Regions from separate parts of the Lysinibacillus sp. GJ-1 genome, predicted to be linked through region 1. Evidence: a T-box and tRNA genes for the amino acid it is inferred to sense, from the RefSeq annotation. Region 1 holds a T-box; the other holds one or more tRNA genes.
What was found. The T-box of region 1 lies ahead of tyrS (tyrosine--tRNA ligase). A T-box ahead of a tRNA ligase gene usually reads a tRNA of that ligase, here a tRNA-Tyr.

Region 1 (12,220 bases):
AGTAGCATTCGGAATGACTTCAACTATTGTTGAAGCTAACTCAATGGCATCTTGCTCACCAACATTTGGTACATACACCGACATTTCTTCTCCACCCCAGCGAGCACAAATACCGCTAGCACCTATTGTTTCTTCTAATTTCACGGCAATTTGCACAAGAATTTTATCGCCTGTTTGATGGCCGTAAGTGTCATTGATGCGTTTAAAATTGTCAATATCAATAAGCAAGAACATACCTGATTGATCTTTTTTCAGGGATTTTTCTACATATTGATCTAAATAACTGCGTGCATATAATTTTGTTAAATGATCGCGGTCAACCATTTCTTGTAGCTGATTGCGTAAAATAGAGTTGGCAATCGCTAACGAAGAATGATGGATTAAAGATTGCATTAACTTAAAGCTATCAAATGAAAAGAAATAGGGCTCTTTGTGCAGTACGATACTAAAGCCATTTATTTTTTCCTCCATTAAGATAGGAATCGCCATAATTGAACGATATTCTATTTGATTTGGGGTTAATCGGCTAAAATCTGCTATAAAGAGTGGATCATTTGTATGCTCAAAATGTTGTTCAACATGTCTAATATAAGTATTACCTTCTTCTGATTTAAATAACGATGTGCTAGCATCTGTCACTTCATAGGTAGCATGATCTTTAAAAGCGAAACAAACTTCCATTGGTTGGAAAGACTTCATTAATTGTTTTTGTAGGAAAAGTAACATTTCATTAATATCAATGCGCATATTTAATCGATGCGAAGTTTCATTGATGAGTTGTAAGTCACTTACGAGGCGATGCGATTGATGATATAATTTTGCATTTTCTAGCGCATTTCCAGATGCTTGTGCTAACATGCGCACAAAGTCTTTTTCCGTTGCTGAAAAAAGATATGTGGTTGGTGCACTCACTTGCAAAATGCCATAAATAGCTTGTCTCCCTTTTATAGGGGCGTTTAATAAACGACAATTCAAGTCTCCAGCTAGTTCAGTAGTCAATTCTCCTGATACAAAAGCTTCGATAGTAGCCGGTCTTTCAGACAGATAATCAAAAAGTTTTATATCGATAGTCGTATGGCGATCTTGATCGTTAGATAATATAAGTTCCACATTGAATTCTGGAAAATTATCGCGAATATTTTTTAAAACGTTTTCTAAAATCAAATCAATATCCATTGTTGAGTGAAATAAATCGGTCATGTTATAAAGTTTTCTATATTGGTCTTCATTTAACTTTACTTCGAGATTTTCAATCAGCATTTGTAAAACTTTTGTAAGCGTTTCTACACACTCTTCACCGTAATCCGAAGTCATAAAGTCCGTCCAAGTATCGGTGGCTTCAACAAGTAACACACCCATAGGCTCTTTGCCCTCCGTCTGGAAAAGCACCATATCTGTCATCATATTATAGGCTGTTTTTTCTTTTAATATATAAGGAAGCTTTACTACTTTCTGTTGGTAAAAGCTAGCTTCTATCATTAGCCATGACACAGCATTTAGTTTTGTTTCAATTGTCAAAGAGGCCAATTCTTCTACAGGTATTAAACTATTCCCTTCAAAACTAAGAAAAGCCGCATTTTCAATTTTCAAGTGCTTCTTTAGACACTGTTTAAATGAATAAAAATACTCATTAAAACTGACTAGTCCTCCATTCGAACTCACCCAAATGCTCAAAACATCAGATTTTATATATTTCAGCGTTTGTAAATGGTCTGTCATGAAATCACCTTTTCTATATAACGTACAAATCAATTACTATTAACTTATAATGTATTATACATAATTTGTGTCATTTTGACTATGTAATTCTACCTTACTTTTACATTTTACATTTACTACCGCATCAATAACCATTTCGTATTAGTGTTAAATTCCTCTCAAGGAAATTCCTACTATAGTTCTTTTTAAAAATAGCCATACTAATAATTGACGTCTACGCTCTAAGCAGTTACAATGAAGTTTGTGTAAAATAAACGCAGCAGTGGTATAAGCTTATTACTGTATTTTATTCCTCAATTTTACTGAGTATTACTACACAAAAACTCTCAGTGGCAAAATAGATGGTGTATTGTGTAACCTAACGGCTGCATAGGCGAAAATACATGAAAATAAAATGCGTATAAGAATGGGTACTACTGGTTTTTGTTTTACAACAAAAAAACCAAATTTAAAGGAGGAGACAACAATATGTCTCGTTATACAGGTCCATCTTGGAAATTATCACGTCGTCTTGGTATCTCACTAAGCGGTACTGGTAAAGAAATCGAAAAACGCCCTTACGCACCAGGTCAACACGGCCCGAACCAACGTAAAAAATTATCAGAATACGGTTTACAACTTCAAGAAAAACAAAAACTTCGTCACATGTACGGCATGAACGAACGTCAATTCCGTACTCTATTCGACCGCGCTGGTAAAATGAAAGGTGTTCACGGTGAAAACTTCATGATCCTTCTTGAAACTCGCCTTGACAACTTAGTTTACCGTTTAGGTTTAGCTCGCACTCGTCGTGGAGCTCGTCAATTAGTAAACCACGGTCATATCTTAGTAGACGGCAAACGCGTTGATATCCCATCATTCAGCGTTAAACCAGGTCAAACGATTTCTCTTCGTGAAAAATCTCAAAACCTTGCTGTAGTTACAGAAGCGATCGAAGTAAACAACTTCGTACCTGACTACTTAACTTTTGATGCAGATAAAAAAGAAGGTACATTCACTCGCCTTCCAGAGCGTTCTGAACTATCTGCTGAAATCAACGAAGCATTCATCGTAGAGTTCTACTCTCGTTAATAAACCTTCGTTGCATTTAGCAACACAAAAAGCCCTAGAAACCTTGTTGCAAAGGTTTCTAGGGCTTTTCTTATTTTTATCTATTCATGCAATTCCGAGCACAAAATAACATTAATTGGGGGCAAGTTGGGACTACAATGGGACTAGCTGGCGAAACATGTGCATAGAAATAGCTGCGTAATAGCATAAGTGTTGCCGCATCAGCGTTTTTATAAAACTATTACTTTGTTTGTGTACCTAGCACTGGATACAACGGTAAGCCCCATTGTACCTGATAATTGCCGAATGTACGTTTAGCAGTAAAAATACAAAGAAGCCGCAAGTCAGATTTCTCTCACTTGCGACTTTCTTCCCCACAACCCACTCAATGTTTTTTCATAAATTGAAGTGAATTATCAGAATTGTTTGCGTGCCTGGCACCGAGATTTACTTACTGTTCCATCCTAAATATTACATTAAATAAAAAGCACTTATTTTTCCGTACATTAAAATAACAATTATTCCCATACCAAACAACGTAAACACTATTAATATATTAACAATCAAATATCAGTTATTTACTATTCAAGCAAGGTGTAAAATAGAACAAAATACCAAAAAATATATTTTATTTTTATACGATAGCATTTCTTAAAACATATTTAAATCAACCTTCCTACTCCTTATTATCTTTTACTATCTCAATTCCAAACTTACTTTTTTGTGAAATAATAACAGTGGTAAAATTAACAATTTTAATAAAAATACGTATTGAACTTTCAAAAAAAATAGAATAATATGGATTTCGGAAGGTGGTTCGCCATCATTCAAGCAATAACAATTATTTCAAAGGGGTTGGAAATATGTCAGACGTTCTAAAGCAATTTGTAATGCCAAAAACAAACTTATTTGGACCTGGAGCAATTCAAGAAGTTGGTAAGCGCTTAAATGATTTAGAAGTGAAGAAGACATTAATCGTAACAGATGAGGGCTTACACAAGTTAGGTCTCTCAGAACAAATTGCTAACATCATCACAGCAGCTGGAATTGATGTTGCAATTTTCCCTAAAGCAGAACCAAATCCAACAGATCAAAACATTGAAGATGGAATTGCTGTTTATCATGCCGAAAACTGTGATTCTATCGTATCGCTTGGAGGCGGTAGTGCACATGATGCAGCAAAAGGTATCGGACTTATTGCTTCGAATGGTGGACGCATTCATGATTATGAAGGCGTTGACAAATCAGAAAACCCACTGGTGCCATTAATCGCGATTAATACAACTGCTGGTACAGCAAGCGAAATGACACGTTTTACAATCATCACAGATACAGCTCGGAAAGTAAAAATGGCGATTGTTGACAAACATGTGACACCACTTGTATCGATTAATGACCCAGAGTTAATGATTGGCTTACCTCCAGCTCTAACAGCTGCAACTGGTGTAGATGCATTAACACATGCAATCGAATCGTTTGTATCGACTAATGCAACACCAATTACTGATGCATGTGCAGAAAAAGTACTTCAGCTAGTTCCTGAATTTTTACCTCGTGCCTACGCAAACGGTGCTGATTTAGAAGCACGTGAGCAAATGGTGTATGCACAATTTTTAGCGGGTATGGCATTTAATAATGCTTCACTTGGCTATGTACATGCGATTGCTCATCAATTAGGTGGCTTCTACAACTTACCACACGGTGTATGTAATGCGATTTTACTGCCACATGTTTGCCGCTTCAACTTAACAGCACGTACTGAGCGGTTTGCTCGAATCGCTGAGTTATTAGGTGAAAATGTTGAAGGGATTAGCAAACGTGATGCTGCTGAAAAAGCAATTACTGCCATTGAAAAATTATCAAAAGATTTAAATATCCCAAGTGGCTTCCATGCGTTAGGTGCGAAGGATGAAGATATTGAAATTTTAGCTAAAAATGCAATGCTAGACGTTTGTGCAGCAACGAATCCTCGTAAAGCAACATTAGAGGACATTAAACAAATTATTACTGCTGCAATGGGACCTGTAGGAAAACCAACAGAGTCACTTGAAGCGGTTGCACTGTCTTAAAATATTAATAACAATGGCGTGTCTCCTTGAGGCATGCCTTTTTCTGTGGAACAAAAAACATTCCCCTGTTGTATGTGTGCCTAGTGACAGCTATACTTTTCTTAAAAAGATATGGGGGAAACATATGCGTTTAATTTCCATTTGTCCAAGCAACACAGAGCTTGTTGCTTACTTAGGATTGACCCATCAACTTGTAGGTGTTGATGATTTTTCAGATTGGCCTTCATCTGTGCAGGCATTACCAAAGCTTGGTCCCGATTTATCAATTGATATGGATGCATTAGAAGCATTGCAGCCCGACTTAGTACTTGCCTCATTAAGTGTACCAGGCATGGAAAAAAATATAGAGGCATTACAGGAAAGGAACATTCCCCACATTGTTTTTAATGCCAACTCGTTAAACGAAATTGCGCAAGATCTTCTAACACTAGGTGCTGCTTGTGGCGTAACGGAGCACGCCCAAAAAGTTGCAACGGAATATTTACAATTTATTGCCCAGCTTCAAGCGGTGGCACAAACGGTTTCCACTCACCCTACTTTATATTGGGAATGGTGGCCAAATCCTATTTTCACACCTGGTCAAGTTAATTGGTTAACCGAAATTAGCAAACTTGCTGGAGGCCAAAATTTATTTCACGATTTCGAGTTAGCGAATGTCCAAACAGAGTGGGAAGAAATTGTTCGACGTAATCCAGATTATATACTGATGGCGTGGGTAGGTGTTGCCTATGAGCGAATTAAACCAGCTCATTTATTAAAGCGACCAGGTGCTAATGAGCTACAAGCGGTTCAAATGCAACAGGTGTACGTAATGGAGGAATGGTTGTATTGCCGTCCATCCCCTCGATTAGTGGAAGGTGCACTTAAACTTGCTCAACTGCTACACCCTGAAAGCTATCAGCAAATCACTCTACCTAATTTCTTACAATGTTAAAACAAAAACCTCCCTCGAAGTGATCCATTCGAAGGGAGGTTGAATTGTGTGAAAATTGTTTGAGTGCCTGACACCTAAACAAATTTGACCATATGGTATTTTTTCTTGCCGCGACGTACAATGCTAAAGGCATCTTCTAAACGGTCTTTTGCATCGACGTTGTATTCTAAATCTGTGATTTTTTCACCGTTTATGCTAATGGCACCGTTTGTCACATCTTCACGAGCTTGACGTTTTGAAGATGAAATCCCTGCTTCCACAAGTAAATCTACGATATTTTTTGCCTCTTTAGCCATTTCAATAGAAGGAACATCTTTAAATGCATCCTTCATTTCCTGTGCTGAAAGTGCTTTTAAATCGCCAGAGAATAATGCAGCCGTAATGCGAATAGCTTGGTCTAGCGCTTCCTGACCATGGATTAAGCGTGTCATTTCCTCCGCTAAAGCTTTTTGTGCCTTACGTAAATGAGGTTCCTCTTCCACAGACACAGCTAATGCTTCAATCTCTTCACGTGTTAAGAACGTAAAGATTTTTAAGTATTTAATAACATCCGCATCCGCAGCATTAATCCAGAATTGGTAGAATTCGTACGGAGATGTTTTTTTGCTATCTAACCATACAGCACCACCAGCTGTTTTACCGAATTTCGTACCATCCGCTTTTGTTACTAACGGAATTGTAATACCAAATGCTTTTGTTTCTTCTTCATGTGTTTTACGAATAACTTCTAAACCAGTTGTAATATTGCCCCACTGATCAGAGCCACCCACTTGAATGCGACAATTGTAATTGTTGTACAAGTGATTGTAATCAATACCTTGAATTAATGTATAAGCAAATTCCGTAAATGAGATACCTGTATCAAGACGTGAAGCAATTGTATCTTTTGCTAACATGTAATTAACATTGATTAATTTCCCGTAATCACGTAAAAATTCAATTGTACTAATATCCCCAATCCAATCACGGTTATTAACAAGTTGCGCGCCATTTCCATCTTGTGCAAATTCAAATATACGCTCTAATTGTCCACGAATGGCTTGCACGTTTTTGTCAATTTGCTCCACTGTTTGAAGCTGACGTTCTTCAGAGCGTCCAGAAGGGTCCCCGATCATTCCTGTTGCTCCACCAACAAGTAAAATTGGACGGTGGCCAGCTTTTTGGAAGCGACGAAGCGTTAATAAAGGGACGATGTGACCGATGTGCATTGAGTCAGCGGTTGGGTCTACCCCACAGTATAGAGAAACAGACTGTTCTGCTAGAAGTTTTGCCATACCTTCAGCATCCGTTTGTTGGTACAACAATCCACGCCATTCTAAATCTTGTAATAATTCGTTTGTCATTGTTTCTTCCTCCTAAATTGTCATCTTTTAGCGTGTAGAAACAAAAAAGTCCCTACACGCAACAAATTGCATGCAGGGACGTTAATAACTAACGCGGTACCACCCAGCTTGAAGATGTCATCCATCTTCCTCTTCATTCAGCCGCCTTTATCGCAGGCGCGCACGTCTAAGCTCCAAGTACGTAATTCGTCTCTACATTATGACCAGCTTTCACCAACCGCTGGCTCTCTAAACAGGGAATATAGATACTACTGCAAACTCTTCATCACTAGAAAACTATAAGCATTATTCTATACGATTCTCTTTCAATGTCAATAACTATGTTCGAGACAATTCATTATATGCTATAATAAACAAGATTTTAGGAGGTCGATACCTTGAAGGATTGGATTGAGAAAATCAATGTAAAGATCGATGCATTTCTCGAACAAAAATGGATGAAGACATTACGTATTTCAGGCAGCGTCGTCTGGAACTTATTTTTACTATTTTTAGTCTTTGCATTGGTAGGCACTGTATTTGTTGGTTCTGTTGGCGCCGGCTATTTTGCCTCACTTGTACAAGAAGAACCTTTACGTTCGAAAGAAGAGTTACGAAACCTTATCTTCAACTATGAGGAAACAAGTGAAATTTATTTTGCCAACGATATTTATATGGGAAAATTGCGTACAGATTTAGAACGTCGTGAAACGTCTCTTAGCGCAGTAGCCCCTGACTTAATTAATGCAGTACTCGCAACGGAAGATGAATATTTCCGTGAACATAATGGAATTGTTCCAAAAGCTGTTATTCGAGGATTGCTGCAAGACGTTACAAACTCTGCCACACAGACAGGTGGCTCTACATTAACACAGCAACTTATTAAAAACCAAGTGTTAACAAATGAAGTTTCCTATGAGCGAAAAGCGAAGGAACTGCTACTTGCCATGCGCTTAGAGCACTTTATGACAAAGGAAGAAATATTAGAGGCATACTTAAATATTATTCCTTATGGTCGAAATGCAACAGGGCGTAATATCGCAGGTATTGAAACAGCAGCTGAAGGTATTTTTAATGTGAAAGCAAAGGATTTAACGCTTCCTCAAGCCGCTTACATAGCTGGTATTCCTCAGGCACCGTATACTTACACACCATTTACAAATACAGGTGTGCTAAAAAGTGAAGAAGCATTAAAATTAGGCATCGATCGTATGAAAACGGTGCTCTACCGCATGAATGAAGCTGGCTACATTAATGAAAAACAGTATGAAGATGCGCTCGCATATGACATTACAGCAGACTTCCGTACACCAGAAGCACGTCCAGAGGATCGTTATCCATGGTTAACGTTTGAGCTAGAGGAACGAGCAAAAGAAATTATTGCTGAAAAACTAGCCAATGAAGATGGTATTGATTCAGAACGTTTAAAAACGGAAGAAAAATTACAAGAAAAATATTCGATTTTGGCAGACCGAGACATTCGTTCAAAAGGTTATCGTATTTATTCCACTATCAACAAGGATATGTTTGATGCTATGCAAAAAGCAGCCGATAATTTTAAATACTACGGTCAGACATATACGGGTAAAGGCAAAGATCCTGTAACAGGTGAGGAAATCGATGTGCAAATGCCTGTTCAAGTTGGTAGTATTTTAATCGAAAATAGCACAGGTCGAATTTTAAGCTTCCTAGGTGGTCGTGATTTTAAAATAAATCAATTAAACCACGCTACTAAAGCTTACCGCTCGAACGGTTCAACTATGAAACCATTACTTGTCTATGCCCCAGCCATTGAATATGGCGTAATTGGTGCAGGAAGTCCATTAGTTGACGTCAAGTTCTCTATTGGCGATTGGAGTCCAACGAACTATTTGACGAACGATGAGCGTGGTCTTATTCCAGCACGTGAAGCGTTAGCTGACTCAACAAACATTTCAGCGCTACGCTTATACTATGATATTTTAAATAGACGTCCTGCTGAATTTTTAGCAAAAATGGACTTCTCACAATTAAAACCTGAAGACTATACAAATCCTTCAACAGGGATTGGTGCTTTACAAATAGGTACAACTGTTGAAGAAAATACAAATGCGTTTGCAACTTTTGCAAACGGCGGTCAATTTATCGATGCTTATATGATTGAAAAAATCGAAGACCAAGATGGAAATCTTATTTACCAACATAAAGTTGAACCTGTACAAGTGTTTAGCCCTGAGACTTCTTATATCGTAACGGATATGTTACGAGATGTTTTAACAAAAGGAACAGGTACAGTTGCAAAAAATACATTAAAATTCTCTTCTGATTTTGCAGCTAAAACAGGTACTTCCCAAAAATATAACGATGTCTGGTTAGTAGGCTATAATCCAAATGTTTCACTTGGTGTATGGATGGGCTACGATAAACAACGCTCACTTAATGCCTTTAATAATACGTATTTACAACCAAGTGTACGTATTAACAAGCTATGGGGTACTTTAATGAATTCCATGTATGATGTAGATCCTAAATTAATTGATGCTCCTTCAAACTTTAAGGCACCAAAAAATGTTGTGACTGCTTCATTCTGTGGTATTTCTGGTCTAGCACCTTCTGCCGCTTGTGCAAATGCAGGATTGGTACGCTCAGATTTATTTAACGCGAAAGTATTTTTACCGTCACGACCTGATGATAGCCTCGCTTCATCAAGCGTCGTAACAATTAAAGGTAAAACGTATAATGCACATCCAAACACACCAGCAGAATTTGTAAAATCTAGTGGCGCTGGTATTAACCAAGCCTTTATTAAACGGATGTTAGGTAGACTGGGTGGGAACCCTGCAAGCCTACTTCCTAAAAATTCATCACTATCAAATTCATCTGTATCAGCTGTCGACTTCCCAGCAGATGGTAGTCCGCCAGCGGCTGTAACAGCATCCATTTCAGGCAATACACTATCTTGGAGTGGCTCATCTAATGATGTGGTAGGCTATCGAATTTATAATGTAACAAATGGTGGTAACACACTAGTTACTTCGGTGCTAGAAGCAACGCAAAGTATAACCGTCGCAAGCGGACAAGCGTATGTAGTTGTAGCAGTTGATATTACTGGTTTAACTTCACCACAGTCAAATGTTGCGTCAACAGGTGGTAGTGAGACAAAACCAGAAGAAGAGGATAAAGGCGAACAACCAACGACGCCAGACGTTCCTATTCCACCAGTCAATGGGAATAACGGCAATGGTTCTGGCAATAATGGCTCTGGTGGCAATGGTTCTGGCTCTAACGGCAACGGCTCTAGTGGCAATGGCTCTGGCTCTGGCGGCAATGGCTCTGGCTCTGGCGGCAACGGCTCTAGTGGCAATGGCTCTGGCTCTAGTGGCAACGGCTCTAATGGTAACAATGGTTCCGGCTCTAGTGGCAATGGCTCTGGCTCTGGCTCTACTGGAGGAAATAACGGAGAGACGACACCACCTACAGAACCACCTACAGAATAATCATTTAGGCTTACTACATTGAAATTTCAATTGTAGTAAGCCTATTTTTTTGTCATTATTAAGAGGACTACTAAACAAAGGGGTAGATAACATGAACATTCTAGTTTTAGGGGGCACACGCTTTTTCGGTAAAAAATTGGTGGAGCTTTGCCTTGAGAATAACCATGACGTTACGATTTTAACTCGCGGTCAAAGTGGCAATCCTTTTGGAGCACAAGTTCAACAGCTTTCGGTTGATCGCAATGATGTTGAAGCATTGACAAAAGCACTCGCTACTACAACATGGGATATCGTCTACGATAATATTTGTTACTCTCCAAATGAAGCCCAGAAAATTGCGCAGATATTACAAAATAAAACTAAAAAGCTCGTCTTTACCTCAACGCTCTCGACGTATGAAGCAGATGGAAAGATGAAATCTGAAACTGATTTTAATCCGTATGACTACGAGATTCGTATGGGCGATAGAGATGATTTCACATACGGTGAAGGCAAACGGCAAGCAGAAGCTGTCCTTTTTAAAGAAGCAACATTTCCAGTTGTCGCTGTACGTTTCCCAATTGTCCTTGGTGAGCATGACTATACTCGTCGGTTACATTTCCATGTTGAGCGCATTTTAAATGGCCAACCAATATCCATGCCAAATATTGAAGCAAAAATGAGTTATATTACCGACGATGAAGCAGCAGCATTTTTATATTTTGCTGGAACTGCACAGATTGAAGGTCCGTATAACGCCACAGCAACAGGTACTATTTCCTTACAGGCATTACTTGCACTTATTGAGCAGGAAACAGGAAAACAAGCCAAAGTATCACTTATTGGCGGTGATGAAACATCACAATCACCTTATGGCATTCCAACACATTGGTATATGTCGAATGCAAAAGCAGAAGTAGCAGGCTTTAAATTCAGCCATTTAAACGATTGGCTTCCGAGTCTTGTTAAGACATTAGTGAAACAACTCCAATAAAATATCGCTCCACTTGCTAGTGAATCGCTAGGAAAACTTCCAGAAAACAACCGCCATAGAACGGATAGCAAAGCAAAAAAGTGTTAGATTGATTGCAGTCAACCTAACACTTTTTTCGTTTTATCTATAGTAGTTTACAAGCCAACGATAGATTATCGTAAAATTGTTTTTAAAATTTGTACAGCTTCGTCAATCTCTGCTTTAGTCACTGTAAGCGGTGGTAAAAGTCGAATGACATTTGAGCCTGCGCCTACCAGTAGTAACCCCTTTTCCTCCGCTGCTGTAATATAAGGCGCTACTTCTGCTTCACCGCAACCAATTCCAAGTAATAATCCTTGCCCTTGTACCGTATAACTTGTTGGTAAATTGGCTTGCAATTGCTTCACAAAATATGAAGATAAGTCTTGCACATTTTCTAAAAAACTTGGCTCAAATACATAATCAAGGACCGTTTCCGCAACATGCATTGCTAATGGATTCCCACCAAATGTTGTACCATGCGTCCCTGGACCGAATGTGTCATAGAACTCTGCTGTACCTAACATTCCTCCCACTGGGAATCCTCCGCCTAAGCCTTTTGCTAATGTCACAATATTTGGTTGTAACACGGTTTGCTCATATGCATAGCGCGTCCCTGTTCTTCCAATACCAGTTTGCACCTCATCGACAATTAATAA
Region 2 (12,220 bases), 1.4 Mb from region 1:
GCATTCATGCTACAACAAAGCGCACACGAGAAACAAGTTTTGAAGCGTTATATGAAAAAACGATGCACCATTTAGATGTTTTTTTAAAGCATGGTGTGACTACTGTGGAAGCGAAGTCAGGTTACGGTCTGGATTGGGAAACGGAAAAGAAACAACTGGAAGTAGCTAAAAAGCTACAGGACACACATGTGGTAGATGTCATCAGTACCTTTATGGGCGCACATGCGGTTCCACGCGATTTTAAAGGACGAGAAGATGAATTTGTCGACGTTATTATTAATGATATGCTGCCAAAAGTTTCGGCATTAGAGCTTGCAGAATTCAATGATGTGTTTTGTGAAAAAGGCGTATTTACACCAGCGCAATCTAGACGCATTTTAGAGGCGGGTAAAGCGCTTGGACTAACACCGAAAATTCATGCTGATGAAATAGAGCCGTATAACGGTGCGGAATTAGCCGCTGATGTGGGAGCTATCTCGGCAGAGCATTTGTTAGTTGCTTCGGATGAAGGTATTCAAAATATGGCTGAAGCAGGAACGATTGCCGTCTTGCTACCTGGCACTGCCTTCTTCTTACGCGCACCGTTTGCTAGAGGCAGGTTAATGATTGATGAAGGAGTGCCAGTAGCCATCTCAACAGACTTTAACCCGGGCTCTTCGCCGACAATGAGTTTGCCATTTATAATGAATTTAGCTTGTATGCATATGGGGTTGACATTAGAGGAAGTAATCACTGCTACGACCATTAATGCCGCGCATGCATTGAACAGAGGCCACCAGATTGGTACGCTAGAAGCGGGTAAACAAGCGGATGTTATTATATTGGATGTTGCCAATTACAAACAGCTACAATACTTTTACGGCATGAATCATACCGATACGGTAATTAAAAAAGGGCAAGTTGTAGTGCGTCATGGTATTCTTTTGTAATAAATAAAGAGTTTTGGTGAACGATTAATCTCAGTTGTGCATAGATTTACCAATTAAATATTACAGAAAAAGCATAAATAGGGAGAATTCCGTTATTTATGCTTTTTTTCGTATAGAATGTAGTTGTTACTATAGTTAGAAAGGAATGCTTTGCGTGCAGCTAACATTAACATTTCTTATTTTAGGAATGACGATTATTGTATTTATGACGAATCGAGTGCGTGCAGATTTTGTTGCTATTGTCTCTCTTCTCGCATTTGTTATCGCTAATATTTTAACGCCAGCAGAGGCTTTGGCAGGCTTTTCAAATTCGGTTGTGCTAATGATTGCTGGCCTTTTTGTAGTTGGTGCTGGTATTTTGCGTACGGGTCTTGCAGCAATGGCTGGACAACTATTATTGAAATGGTCAGGTAATAGCGAGCTCAAGTTATTTATCCTATTGCTCATTATTGTAGGCTCTGTAGGTGCTTTTATGAGTAATACGGGTACAGTTGCTTTGATGATGCCGATTGTTGTCAGCATCGCGATTAGTATGAAGGAAAGTCCTTCAAAGTTTTTATTACCACTATCTTATGTCGCTAGTTTATCGGGCTTAATGACATTAATTGCTTCCCCGCCCAATTTAATTGTCAGCCAGCTTTTAGTCGATCAAGGCTATCCGAAGCTTGGGTTTTTTGAGGTGACGCCTATTAGCCTAGTTGGGATGATTGTCGGTATTTTATATTTGGTGCTTGTGCGTAATATTCTGTTACCAAATGATAAAAAAAGAACGCAAACATCTACTGGCTATAAGCTCTCGCCAAAGAAAATTATGAAGCAATATGATTTAAACAATCGATTATTTAAGGTGTTTGTACCTGAGGATTCTACAATTATAGGAACATCACTGGCAGAATTAAAGCTTCCCGCAAAATATGGACTTTGTATGATGAAAATTCACCGTAAATCACAAGATGGAATCAATTTACTCCCGATGACCTATCAAGAAATGGCAGGCCCAACGAGTGTAATCCATGCTTTAGATGAGCTCTATGTACAAGGTGAGGAAGGGGCGATTGGTAATTTAACTGCAGATTACGGTTTAGTGATGCAAGAATTGACTGAGAATGAAGCGGATGAGTTGGTAACAAAGCATCTTGGTATTGCGGAAGTGCTATTAACGCCAAATTCAAGTTTTATTAATGAGACGGTCAGTTCACTAGGATTCCGAGAAAAGTATAATCTCAATATTATTGGCATTAACCATAGAGGTAGCTATAAGCTTCAAGATATGGTGACGCATAAGTTGAAATTTGGAGATGCCATCTTAGTACAAGGCGCATGGGATGAAATATTAGTGCTTGCTCGAGAGACACAGGACGTTGTTGTTGTCGGTCAACCGAAAGAGCATGCGAGTGTTGCAGCGGCAACTGGTAAAGCAGGAATAGCTGGTGCGATTATGCTTTTAATGATTGGGCTCATGGCTTTTGAAGTATTCCCTGCTGTTATTTCCGTTATGGTTGGGGCAGTATTGATGATTATAACTGGCTGTTTGCGGAATATGGAAGATGCGTATAACAATATGAATTTTGAAAGTATTGTACTCGTTGCGGCAATGCTTCCGATGGCTACAGCATTAGAGAAAACAGGGGGCATGGTTATTTTATCCAACGGCATCATTGATGTTCTTGGTAAATACGGTCCTTACGGGGTATTGATAGGTATTTATGTACTGACAGTTATTTTTGGTCAATTTATTAGTAATACCGCAACCGCTGTTTTGTTTGCACCCATTGCTATGAACGCAGCGATTGCAATGGATGCAAATCCTACAACCTTTATGATTGGTGTAGCGGTAGCAGCAAGTATGGCGTTTGCCACGCCAATTGCCTCACCTACTAATGCGTTAGTTATGACTGCTGGTGGCTATAAATTTATGGATTTTGTAAAGATTGGCGTACCTTTACAAGTTATTATGTTTATTGTGATGATGCTTGCAGTGCCATTTTTCTTTCCATTTTAGAATTTGTATTTTTGTTTAGTTTCTTGCTGTTTTCCACTGTAGTGTTAGTTAAGCTACAGTGGAAAGCGAAAAGCAATGGCATTAGATTTAAAGCAAATAGAAATTTGTATAATGAAAACGAGAAAGAGGGATGAGGTTTGTTTTATATAAGAACTTATTTATTTTAGGAATAATCCTTTATGTAAAGCTAGGCATTCGAGTAAAGAAAGATGCGCGTTTTAAAAAGAAAGTAGAATTAATAGGACAATAAAAAAATTGGGCATATATATAGGAAGGTTTTCGATTTTCTAATTTATAAAGTATAATTATATAAAGGTATTTAATATAATTTGATATTTTTATAGAAAAAACACTTGCAAAGGTTATAGAATCATGATAAATTATTACTTGTCGCTAAGACGACGTAACATTAATAACACAAACTTCTTAAAAACATTACAAAAAAGTGTTGACAAGAATGTTTGTAAATAGTACGATATAAAAGTTGTCGCTTCTGAAAGAAGATAAAAAGTTTTAAAAAAACTTGTTGACAATAAAAAAAGAAAATGTTATTATATAAAAGTCGCTAAAAACAAACGGTGACAAAATGAACCTTGAAAACTGAACAAGCAAAACGTAATCAATATAGTTTTTACTAGCTAACTTCGTTAGTGAACAAAACAAAATTTTGGACATCAAAATTGATGCCAGCAAAACAATTTGAGCTAATCAAATTTCTTTTATGGAGAGTTTGATCCTGGCTCAGGACGAACGCTGGCGGCGTGCCTAATACATGCAAGTCGAGCGAACAGAGAAGGAGCTTGCTCCTTTGACGTTAGCGGCGGACGGGTGAGTAACACGTGGGCAACCTACCCTATAGTTTGGGATAACTCCGGGAAACCGGGGCTAATACCGAATAATCTTTTGTCCCTCATGGGACAATACTGAAAGACGGCATCTCGCTGTCGCTATAGGATGACCGCGGCGCATTAGCTAGTTGGTGAGGTAACGGCTCACCAAGGCAACGATGCGTAGCCGACCTGAGAGGGTGATCACCACACTGGGACTGAGACACTACCAGACTCCTACGGGAGGCAGCAGTAGGGAATCTTCCACAATGGGCGAAAGCCTGATGGAGCAACGCCGCGTGAGTGAAGAAGGATTTCGGTTCGTAAAACTCTGTTGTAAGGGAAGAACAAGTACAGTAGTAACTGGCTGTACCTTGACGGTACCTTATTAGAAAGCCACGGCTAACTACGTGCCAGCAGCCGCGGTAATACGTAGGTGGCAAGCGTTGTCCGGAATTATTGGGCGTAAAGCGCGCGCAGGTGGTTTCTTAAGTCTGATGTGAAAGCCCACGGCTCAACCGTGGAGGGTCATTGGAAACTGGGAGACTTGAGTGCAGAAGAGGATAGTGGAATTCCAAGTGTAGCGGTGAAATGCGTAGAGATTTGGAGGAACACCAGTGGCGAAGGCGACTATCTGGTCTGTAACTGACACTGAGGCGCGAAAGCGTGGGGAGCAAACAGGATTAGATACCCTGGTAGTCCACGCCGTAAACGATGAGTGCTAAGTGTTAGGGGGTTTCCGCCCCTTAGTGCTGCAGCTAACGCATTAAGCACTCCGCCTGGGGAGTACGGTCGCAAGACTGAAACTCAAAGGAATTGACGGGCACAAGCGGTGGAGCATGTGGTTTAATTCGAAGCAACGCGAAGAACCTTACCAGGTCTTGACATCCCGTTGACCACTGTAGAGATATGGTTTTCCCTTCGGGGACAACGGTGACAGGTGGTGCATGGTTGTCGTCAGCTCGTGTCGTGAGATGTTGGGTTAAGTCCCGCAACGAGCGCAACCCTTGATCTTAGTTGCCATCATTTAGTTGGGCACTCTAAGGTGACTGCCGGTGACAAACCGGAGGAAGGTGGGGATGACGTCAAATCATCATGCCCCTTATGACCTGGGCTACACACGTGCTACAATGGACGATACAAACGGTTGCCAACTCGCGAGAGGGAGCTAATCCGATAAAGTCGTTCTCAGTTCGGATTGTAGGCTGCAACTCGCCTACATGAAGCCGGAATCGCTAGTAATCGCGGATCAGCATGCCGCGGTGAATACGTTCCCGGCCTTGTACACACCGCCCGTCACACCACGAGAGTTTGTAACACCCGAAGTCGGTGAGGTAACCTTTTGGAGCCAGCCGCCGAAGGTGGGATAGATGATTGGGGTGAAGTCGTAACAAGGTAGCCGTATCGGAAGGTGCGGCTGGATCACCTCCTTTCTAAGGATATTTTCGGAATACAAACCTTGGGTTTGTAAGATTACGTTTTGCGTTCAGTTTTGAAGGTTCATTCTTCTGAATGAAACACTTCAAAATTTGTTCTTTGAAAACTGGATAAAACGACATTGAAATTGTAACAAACACATTTATTTTTTAATTAAGTTTTTTAGGCTTAATAACTAAATAGGGTTTCAAGACACAAGCAGTTCTAGGAAGCGAACGAGTGAATGAAGGAGCGTACTTACGTACGTGACTGATTGAACGAGAGAAGCTGACAACGAAATGCGCAGTGGATTGGAAGCCGATAGGTTAAGTTATTAAGGGCGCACGGCGAATGCCTTGGCACTAGGAGCCGAAGAAGGACGGCACTAACACCGATATGCTTCGGGGAGCTGTAAGTGAGCTTTGATCCGGAGATTTCCGAATGGGGGAACCCACTACGTTTAATCGCGTAGTATCTTGACGTGAATACATAGCGTCTTGAAGGCAGACCCAGGGAACTGAAACATCTAAGTACCTGGAGGAAGAGAAAGAAAAATCGATTCCCTGAGTAGCGGCGAGCGAAACGGGAAGAGCCCAAACCAAGAGGCTTGCCTCTTGGGGTTGTAGGACACTCTATACGGAGTTACAAAGGAATGAGTTAGATGAAGCGACTTGGAAAGGTCCGCCAGAGCAGGTAAAAGCCCTGTAGTCGAAAGTTCGTTCCCTCCAGAGTGGATCCTGAGTACGGCGGAACACGTGAAATTCCGTCGGAATCCGGGAGGACCATCTCCCAAGGCTAAATACTACCTAGTGACCGATAGTGAACCAGTACCGTGAGGGAAAGGTGAAAAGCACCCCGGAAGGGGAGTGAAAGAGATCCTGAAACCGTGTGCCTACAAGTAGTTAGAGCCCGTTAATGGGTGATAGCGTGCCTTTTGTAGAATGAACCGGCGAGTTACGATTACGTGCGAGGTTAAGCTTTAGAAGGCGGAGCCGCAGCGAAAGCGAGTCTGAATAGGGCGAATTAGTACGTGGTCGTAGACCCGAAACCAGGTGATCTACCCATGTCCAGGGTGAAGGTGAGGTAACACTTACTGGAGGCCGAACCCACGCACGTTGAAAAGTGCGGGGATGAGGTGTGGGTAGCGGAGAAATTCCAATCGAACTTGGAGATAGCTGGTTCTCTCCGAAATAGCTTTAGGGCTAGCCTCGTGATGAGAATACTGGAGGTAGAGCACTGTTTGGACTAGGGGTATCCCGGTTTACCGAATTCAGACAAACTCCGAATGCCAGATATTTATACACGGGAGTCAGACTGCGAGTGATAAGATCCGTAGTCAAAAGGGAAACAGCCCAGACCACCAGCTAAGGTCCCAAAGTAATCGTTAAGTGGAAAAGGATGTGGCGTTGCACAGACAACCAGGATGTTGGCTTAGAAGCAGCCATCATTTAAAGAGTGCGTAATAGCTCACTGGTCGAGTGACGCTGCGCCGAAAATGTATCGGGGCTAAACGATTCACCGAAGCTGTGGATTGACATCTACGATGTCAGTGGTAGGAGAGCGTTCTAAGTGCGTTGAAGTCAGACCGGAAGGACTGGTGGAGCGCTTAGAAGTGAGAATGCCGGTATGAGTAGCGAAAGACGGGTGAGAATCCCGTCCACCGTATGACTAAGGTTTCCTGAGGAAGGCTCGTCCGCTCAGGGTTAGTCGGGACCTAAGCCGAGGCCGATAGGCGTAGGCGATGGACAACAGGTTGATATTCCTGTACCACCTCCTCACCGTTTGAGAAATGGGGGGACGCAGTAGGATAGGGTAAGCGCGCCGTTGGTTGTGCGCGTCCAAGCAGTAAGGCGTGTGTGTAGGCAAATCCGCACACTGTAACGTTGAGCTGTGATGGCGAGTCCGTATGGACGAAGTTCCTGATTTCACACTGCCAAGAAAAGCCTCTATCGAGGTGAGAGGTGCCCGTACCGCAAACCGACACAGGTAGTCGAGGAGAGAATCCTAAGGTGTGCGAGAGAACTCTCGTTAAGGAACTCGGCAAAATGACCCCGTAACTTCGGGAGAAGGGGTGCTCTTGAGCGTGCAAGCGCATGAGAGCCGCAGTGAATAGGCAGGCGACTGTTTAGCAAAAACACAGGTCTCTGCAAAACCGTAAGGTGACGTATAGGGGCTGACGCCTGCCCGGTGCTGGAAGGTTAAGAGGAGTGGTTAGCGCAAGCGAAGCTGCGAATTGAAGCCCCAGTAAACGGCGGCCGTAACTATAACGGTCCTAAGGTAGCGAAATTCCTTGTCGGGTAAGTTCCGACCCGCACGAAAGGCGTAACGATCTGGGCACTGTCTCAACGAGAGACTCGGTGAAATTATAGTACCTGTGAAGATGCAGGTTACCCGCGACAGGACGGAAAGACCCCGTGGAGCTTTACTGTAGCCTGATATTGAATTTTGGTACAACTTGTACAGGATAGGTAGGAGCCAGAGATCTCGGAGCGCCAGCTTCGAAGGAGGCGTCGGTGGGATACTACCCTGGTTGTATTGAAATTCTAACCCATGCCCCTTAGCGGGGCAGGAGACAGTGTCAGGCGGACAGTTTGACTGGGGCGGTCGCCTCCTAAAAGGTAACGGAGGCGCCCAAAGGTTCCCTCAGAATGGTTGGAAATCATTCGTAGAGTGTAAAGGCACAAGGGAGCTTGACTGCGAGACCTACAAGTCGAGCAGGGTCGAAAGACGGGCTTAGTGATCCGGTGGTTCCGCATGGAAGTACCATCGCTCAACGGATAAAAGCTACCCCGGGGATAACAGGCTTATCTCCCCAAGAGTCCACATCGACGGGGAGGTTTGGCACCTCGATGTCGGCTCATCGCATCCTGGGGCTGTAGTCGGTCCCAAGGGTTGGGCTGTTCGCCCATTAAAGCGGTACGCGAGCTGGGTTCAGAACGTCGTGAGACAGTTCGGTCCCTATCCGTCGTGGGCGTAGGAAATTTGAGAGGAGCTGTCCTTAGTACGAGAGGACCGGGATGGACACACCGCTGGTGTACCAGTTGTCTTGCCAAAGGCATCGCTGGGTAGCTATGTGTGGACGGGATAAGTGCTGAAAGCATCTAAGCATGAAGCCCCCTCAAGATGAGATTTCCCATTACGCAAGTAAGTAAGATCCCTCAAAGACGATGAGGTAGATAGGTTCGAGGTGGAAGTGTGGTGACACATGGAGCTGACGAATACTAATCGATCGAGGACTTAACCAAAAAGTTTGAAACATTCAATGAACGTTTATCCAGTTTTGAGAGAACGAGTTCTTTCAACTGAATAAGTGAAGTGATGATGGCAAAGAGGTCACACCCGTTCCCATACCGAACACGGAAGTTAAGCTCTTTAGCGCCGATGGTAGTTGGGGGCTTCCCCCTGTGAGAGTAGGACGTCGCTTCGCTTATTTTTTATGTGGAGGATTAGCTCAGCTGGGAGAGCATCTGCCTTACAAGCAGAGGGTCGGCGGTTCGAGCCCGTCATCCTCCACCATTTATTTATTATGAAAGTACTATTATCGCGGGGTGGAGCAGTGGTAGCTCGTCGGGCTCATAACCCGAAGGTCACAGGTTCAAATCCTGTCTCCGCAACCAAATAAAATTAAGGTCCCGTGGTGTAGCGGTTAACATGCCTGCCTGTCACGCAGGAGATCGCCGGTTCGATCCCGGTCGGGACCGTCCTTATTTGTGCCGGTGTAGCTCAGTTGGTAGAGCAACTGACTTGTAATCAGTAGGTCGTGGGTTCGACTCCTATCGCCGGCACCATCCCTTGGAGGGGTAGCGAAGTGGCTAAACGCGGCGGACTGTAAATCCGCTCCTTAGGGTTCGGCGGTTCGAATCCGTCCCCCTCCACCAGCTCTTTATTCAATAGGGGCATAGTTCAACGGTAGAATAGAGGTCTCCAAAACCTTTGGTGTGGGTTCGATTCCTACTGCCCCTGCCAAATTTTTTAGGTTAGACTACTGTTATATTACATATGGCGGTTGTGGCGAAGTGGTTAACGCATCGGATTGTGGTTCCGACATTCGTGGGTTCGATTCCCATCAGTCGCCCCATAATAAAATATTGGGGTATAGCCAAGCGGTAAGGCAACGGATTTTGATTCCGTCATGCCTAGGTTCGAATCCTAGTACCCCAGCCATTTATTTCTTAATATGAGCCATTAGCTCAGTTGGTAGAGCATCTGACTTTTAATCAGAGGGTCGAAGGTTCGAGTCCTTCATGGCTCATCATATTTGCGGGTGTGGCGGAATTGGCAGACGCACTAGACTTAGGATCTAGCGCCGCAAGGCGTGGGGGTTCGACTCCCTTCACCCGCATCATCTATATTTTAAATTTATAATTGCCAGGATAAATAATCTTATGCACATGCGGAAGTAGTTCAGTGGTAGAACACCACCTTGCCAAGGTGGGGGTCGCGAGTTCGAACCTCGTCTTCCGCTCCAAATGTGCCGGGGTGGCGGAACTGGCAGACGCACAGGACTTAAAATCCTGCGGTAGGTGACTACCGTGCCGGTTCGATTCCGGCCCTCGGCACCATTTTTAATATTTAGCGCCCGTAGCTCAATTGGATAGAGCGTCTGACTACGGATCAGAAGGTTGTGGGTTCGACTCCTGCCGGGCGCGCCAATAAATGAACGGAATGTAGCTCAGCTTGGTAGAGCACTTGGTTTGGGACCAAGGGGTCGTAGGTTCGAATCCTGTCATTCCGACCATCTTTTTAACAAATAGGGCCTTAGCTCAGCTGGGAGAGCGCCTGCCTTGCACGCAGGAGGTCAGCGGTTCGATCCCGCTAGGCTCCACCATAATTGTTTTATTCCGGAGGTATACCCAAGTCTGGCTGAAGGGATCGGTCTTGAAAACCGACAGGCGGGTAACACCGCGCGGGGTTCGAATCCCTCTACCTCCTCCATTTTCCGGGTCAGTAGCTCAGTTGGTAGAGCATTAGATTGAAGCTCTAAGTGTCGGCGGTTCGATTCCGTCCTGACCCATCATTTTTGCGGGTGTAGTTTAATGGTAAAACCTCAGCCTTCCAAGCTGATGTCGTGAGTTCGATTCTCATCACCCGCTCCAAGAGGTCTATAGCTCAGCTGGTTAGAGCGCACGCCTGATAAGCGTGAGGTCGATGGTTCGAGTCCATTTATACCATTTTAAAATTATTCCGAAGTAGCTCAGTTGGTAGTAGCACCTGACTGTTAATCAGGTTGTCGCAGGTTCGAGTCCTGCCTTCGGAGCCACTACCTTGGTCAAGCGGTTAAGACACCGCCCTTTCACGGCGGTAACACGGGTTCGAATCCCGTAGGTCATCAAGCATGTAGCAAATTTTGCTACATGCTTTTTTTTGTTTTTTAAGCATTTAATTATTGTCATTAAGGCATTAAGTATTGTGTAAATCATCTAACTTTTAATTTGCCGTTTTAAATTTGAACAAAGTATTTCATATATAAAAGATGTATGTTTTCTTACGGATTTTTTCGTGGTGAATTGTATGCTGTTCATCTAATATGGGGATAGATGGAGGAAAACGATATGAATTTACAAGAGGTACAACGTTTTTTAGCACTTTATCAATTGGAACAAAATGAGTCAGAACAATGGCTTACAAATAGATTACAGCAAGTTGTCACAGAGGGAGCATATATTCCTACAACGGAAGAGCTTACTTTTGGCGCAAGAGTAGCATGGCGTAATAGTAATAAATGTATTGGGAGATTATTTTGGCAATCACTTCATGTTGAGGATGCTCGTGAGGTTTTAGATGAGCATGCTATTTTTGAGAAATTACTTCACCATATTCGATATGCAACAAATGGCGGTAAGATTCGTCCGACTATAACGGTATTTGCCTCTGATAGAGTAAAAATATGGAATCACCAGCTTATACGTTATGCAGGTTATGAAACAGAAGCAGGGATTATTGGTGATTCCCATTCGGTGCCATTTACAAAAGTGTGCGAGTCACTTGGCTGGCAGGGAGCAAGAACAGCATTTGATGTGCTACCACTCGTGATTCAAGTAGATAGCCGAAAACCGCAATGGTTTCCAATCCCAAGTGGTGATGTATTAGAGGTTGTGATTCGTCACCCTGAACATCCTAAGGTAGAAGAACTAGGAATGAAGTGGTATGCGGTGCCAATTATATCGAGCATGCGCTTTCAAATGGCGGGTATTGACTTTCAGGCAGCCCCCTTTAATGGCTGGTATATGGGGACAGAAATTGGAGCACGGAATTTAGCTGATCATGATCGTTATGATATGTTACCGAAGATAGCAGAAATTTTTAATCTTGATACAACAAAGCAAGCATCTCTTTGGCGTGATCGTGCGCTAGTAGAATTAAATATTGCTGTTCTTCATTCCTTTAAAGAAGATGGCGTAAGTATTGTTGATCATCATACCGCAGCACAGCAATTTAAGCTATTTGAAGAAGCAGAGCACAAGGCAGGGCGCGATTTAACAGGCAACTGGACTTGGTTGATTCCACCATTGTCGCCTGCAACGACACATATTTTCCATAAGCCGTATGTAAATGTCTATCATACACCTAATTATTTTTACCAAAAACCCCCATACTAATGATGAAGAGGCAGCTCATTGTAGAAAATGAACTGCCTCGTATTAATTGATATATTCATTTTTAGAAGCTCTAAATGAACAGAAGAAGAGTAGAGCTGTAACGGCAACAAATAGCCACCCAGCGATATCCCAGCCGCCAAATAAATCATGTAAATAGCCAAATAAAATTGGACCAACTGCGGCTAATAAATAACCTAATGATTGTGCAAAGCCAGATAAATCTGCCGCCTCAAAAGCTGTACGTGTACGTAATGTAAAGAACATCATGGCAAGTGCAAATGAAGCCCCACCTGCTAAACCAAGCAATATCATCCATAACACAGCAAGACTAGTCCATTCCATCACAACGCCTGTAAAACCGATGACATAAAATGCTGTAAACATTAAAACGAGTGGTCGCTGAGATGTCATTTTGCTAGCAATGATAGGCACAACTAATGCCATAGG

Region 2: it has a tRNA-Tyr gene. The T-box ahead of tyrS (tyrosine--tRNA ligase) is inferred to sense a tRNA for this amino acid. The anticodon was not compared.

Annotation. Positions count from the first base shown of each region.
Region 1 covers NZ_CP088912.1:3,549,992-3,562,211, forward strand. Annotated here, with positions in the region: gene LO754_RS17565 (GGDEF domain-containing protein) at 1-1,719, opposite strand, end outside; gene rpsD (30S ribosomal protein S4) at 2,188-2,790, shown strand; gene LO754_RS17575 (iron-containing alcohol dehydrogenase) at 3,633-4,838, shown strand; gene LO754_RS17580 (cobalamin-binding protein) at 4,963-5,772, shown strand; gene tyrS (tyrosine--tRNA ligase) at 5,847-7,115, opposite strand; T-box leader at 7,187-7,390, opposite strand; gene LO754_RS17590 (transglycosylase domain-containing protein) at 7,493-10,570, shown strand; gene LO754_RS17595 (NAD-dependent epimerase/dehydratase family protein) at 10,662-11,543, shown strand; gene argD (acetylornithine transaminase) at 11,696-12,220, opposite strand, start outside.
Region 2 covers NZ_CP088912.1:218,347-230,566, forward strand. Annotated here, with positions in the region: gene hutI (imidazolonepropionase) at 1-929, shown strand, start outside; gene LO754_RS00980 (SLC13 family permease) at 1,075-2,931, shown strand; rRNA gene LO754_RS00985 (16S ribosomal RNA) at 3,650-5,191, shown strand; rRNA gene LO754_RS00990 (23S ribosomal RNA) at 5,499-8,419, shown strand; rRNA gene rrf (5S ribosomal RNA) at 8,486-8,601, shown strand; tRNA gene LO754_RS01000 (tRNA-Val) at 8,615-8,690, shown strand; tRNA gene LO754_RS01005 (tRNA-Met) at 8,717-8,791, shown strand; tRNA gene LO754_RS01010 (tRNA-Asp) at 8,803-8,875, shown strand; tRNA gene LO754_RS01015 (tRNA-Thr) at 8,887-8,962, shown strand; tRNA gene LO754_RS01020 (tRNA-Tyr) at 8,969-9,052, shown strand; tRNA gene LO754_RS01025 (tRNA-Trp) at 9,067-9,140, shown strand; tRNA gene LO754_RS01030 (tRNA-His) at 9,177-9,252, shown strand; tRNA gene LO754_RS01035 (tRNA-Gln) at 9,264-9,338, shown strand; tRNA gene LO754_RS01040 (tRNA-Lys) at 9,354-9,426, shown strand; tRNA gene LO754_RS01045 (tRNA-Leu) at 9,435-9,516, shown strand; tRNA gene LO754_RS01050 (tRNA-Gly) at 9,568-9,642, shown strand; tRNA gene LO754_RS01055 (tRNA-Leu) at 9,648-9,736, shown strand; tRNA gene LO754_RS01060 (tRNA-Arg) at 9,750-9,826, shown strand; tRNA gene LO754_RS01065 (tRNA-Pro) at 9,836-9,912, shown strand; tRNA gene LO754_RS01070 (tRNA-Ser) at 10,018-10,109, shown strand; tRNA gene LO754_RS01075 (tRNA-Phe) at 10,116-10,188, shown strand; tRNA gene LO754_RS01080 (tRNA-Gly) at 10,197-10,270, shown strand; tRNA gene LO754_RS01085 (tRNA-Ile) at 10,273-10,346, shown strand; tRNA gene LO754_RS01090 (tRNA-Asn) at 10,358-10,434, shown strand; tRNA gene LO754_RS01095 (tRNA-Glu) at 10,439-10,503, shown strand; gene LO754_RS01100 (nitric oxide synthase oxygenase) at 10,727-11,773, shown strand; gene LO754_RS01105 (CynX/NimT family MFS transporter) at 11,816-12,220, opposite strand, start outside.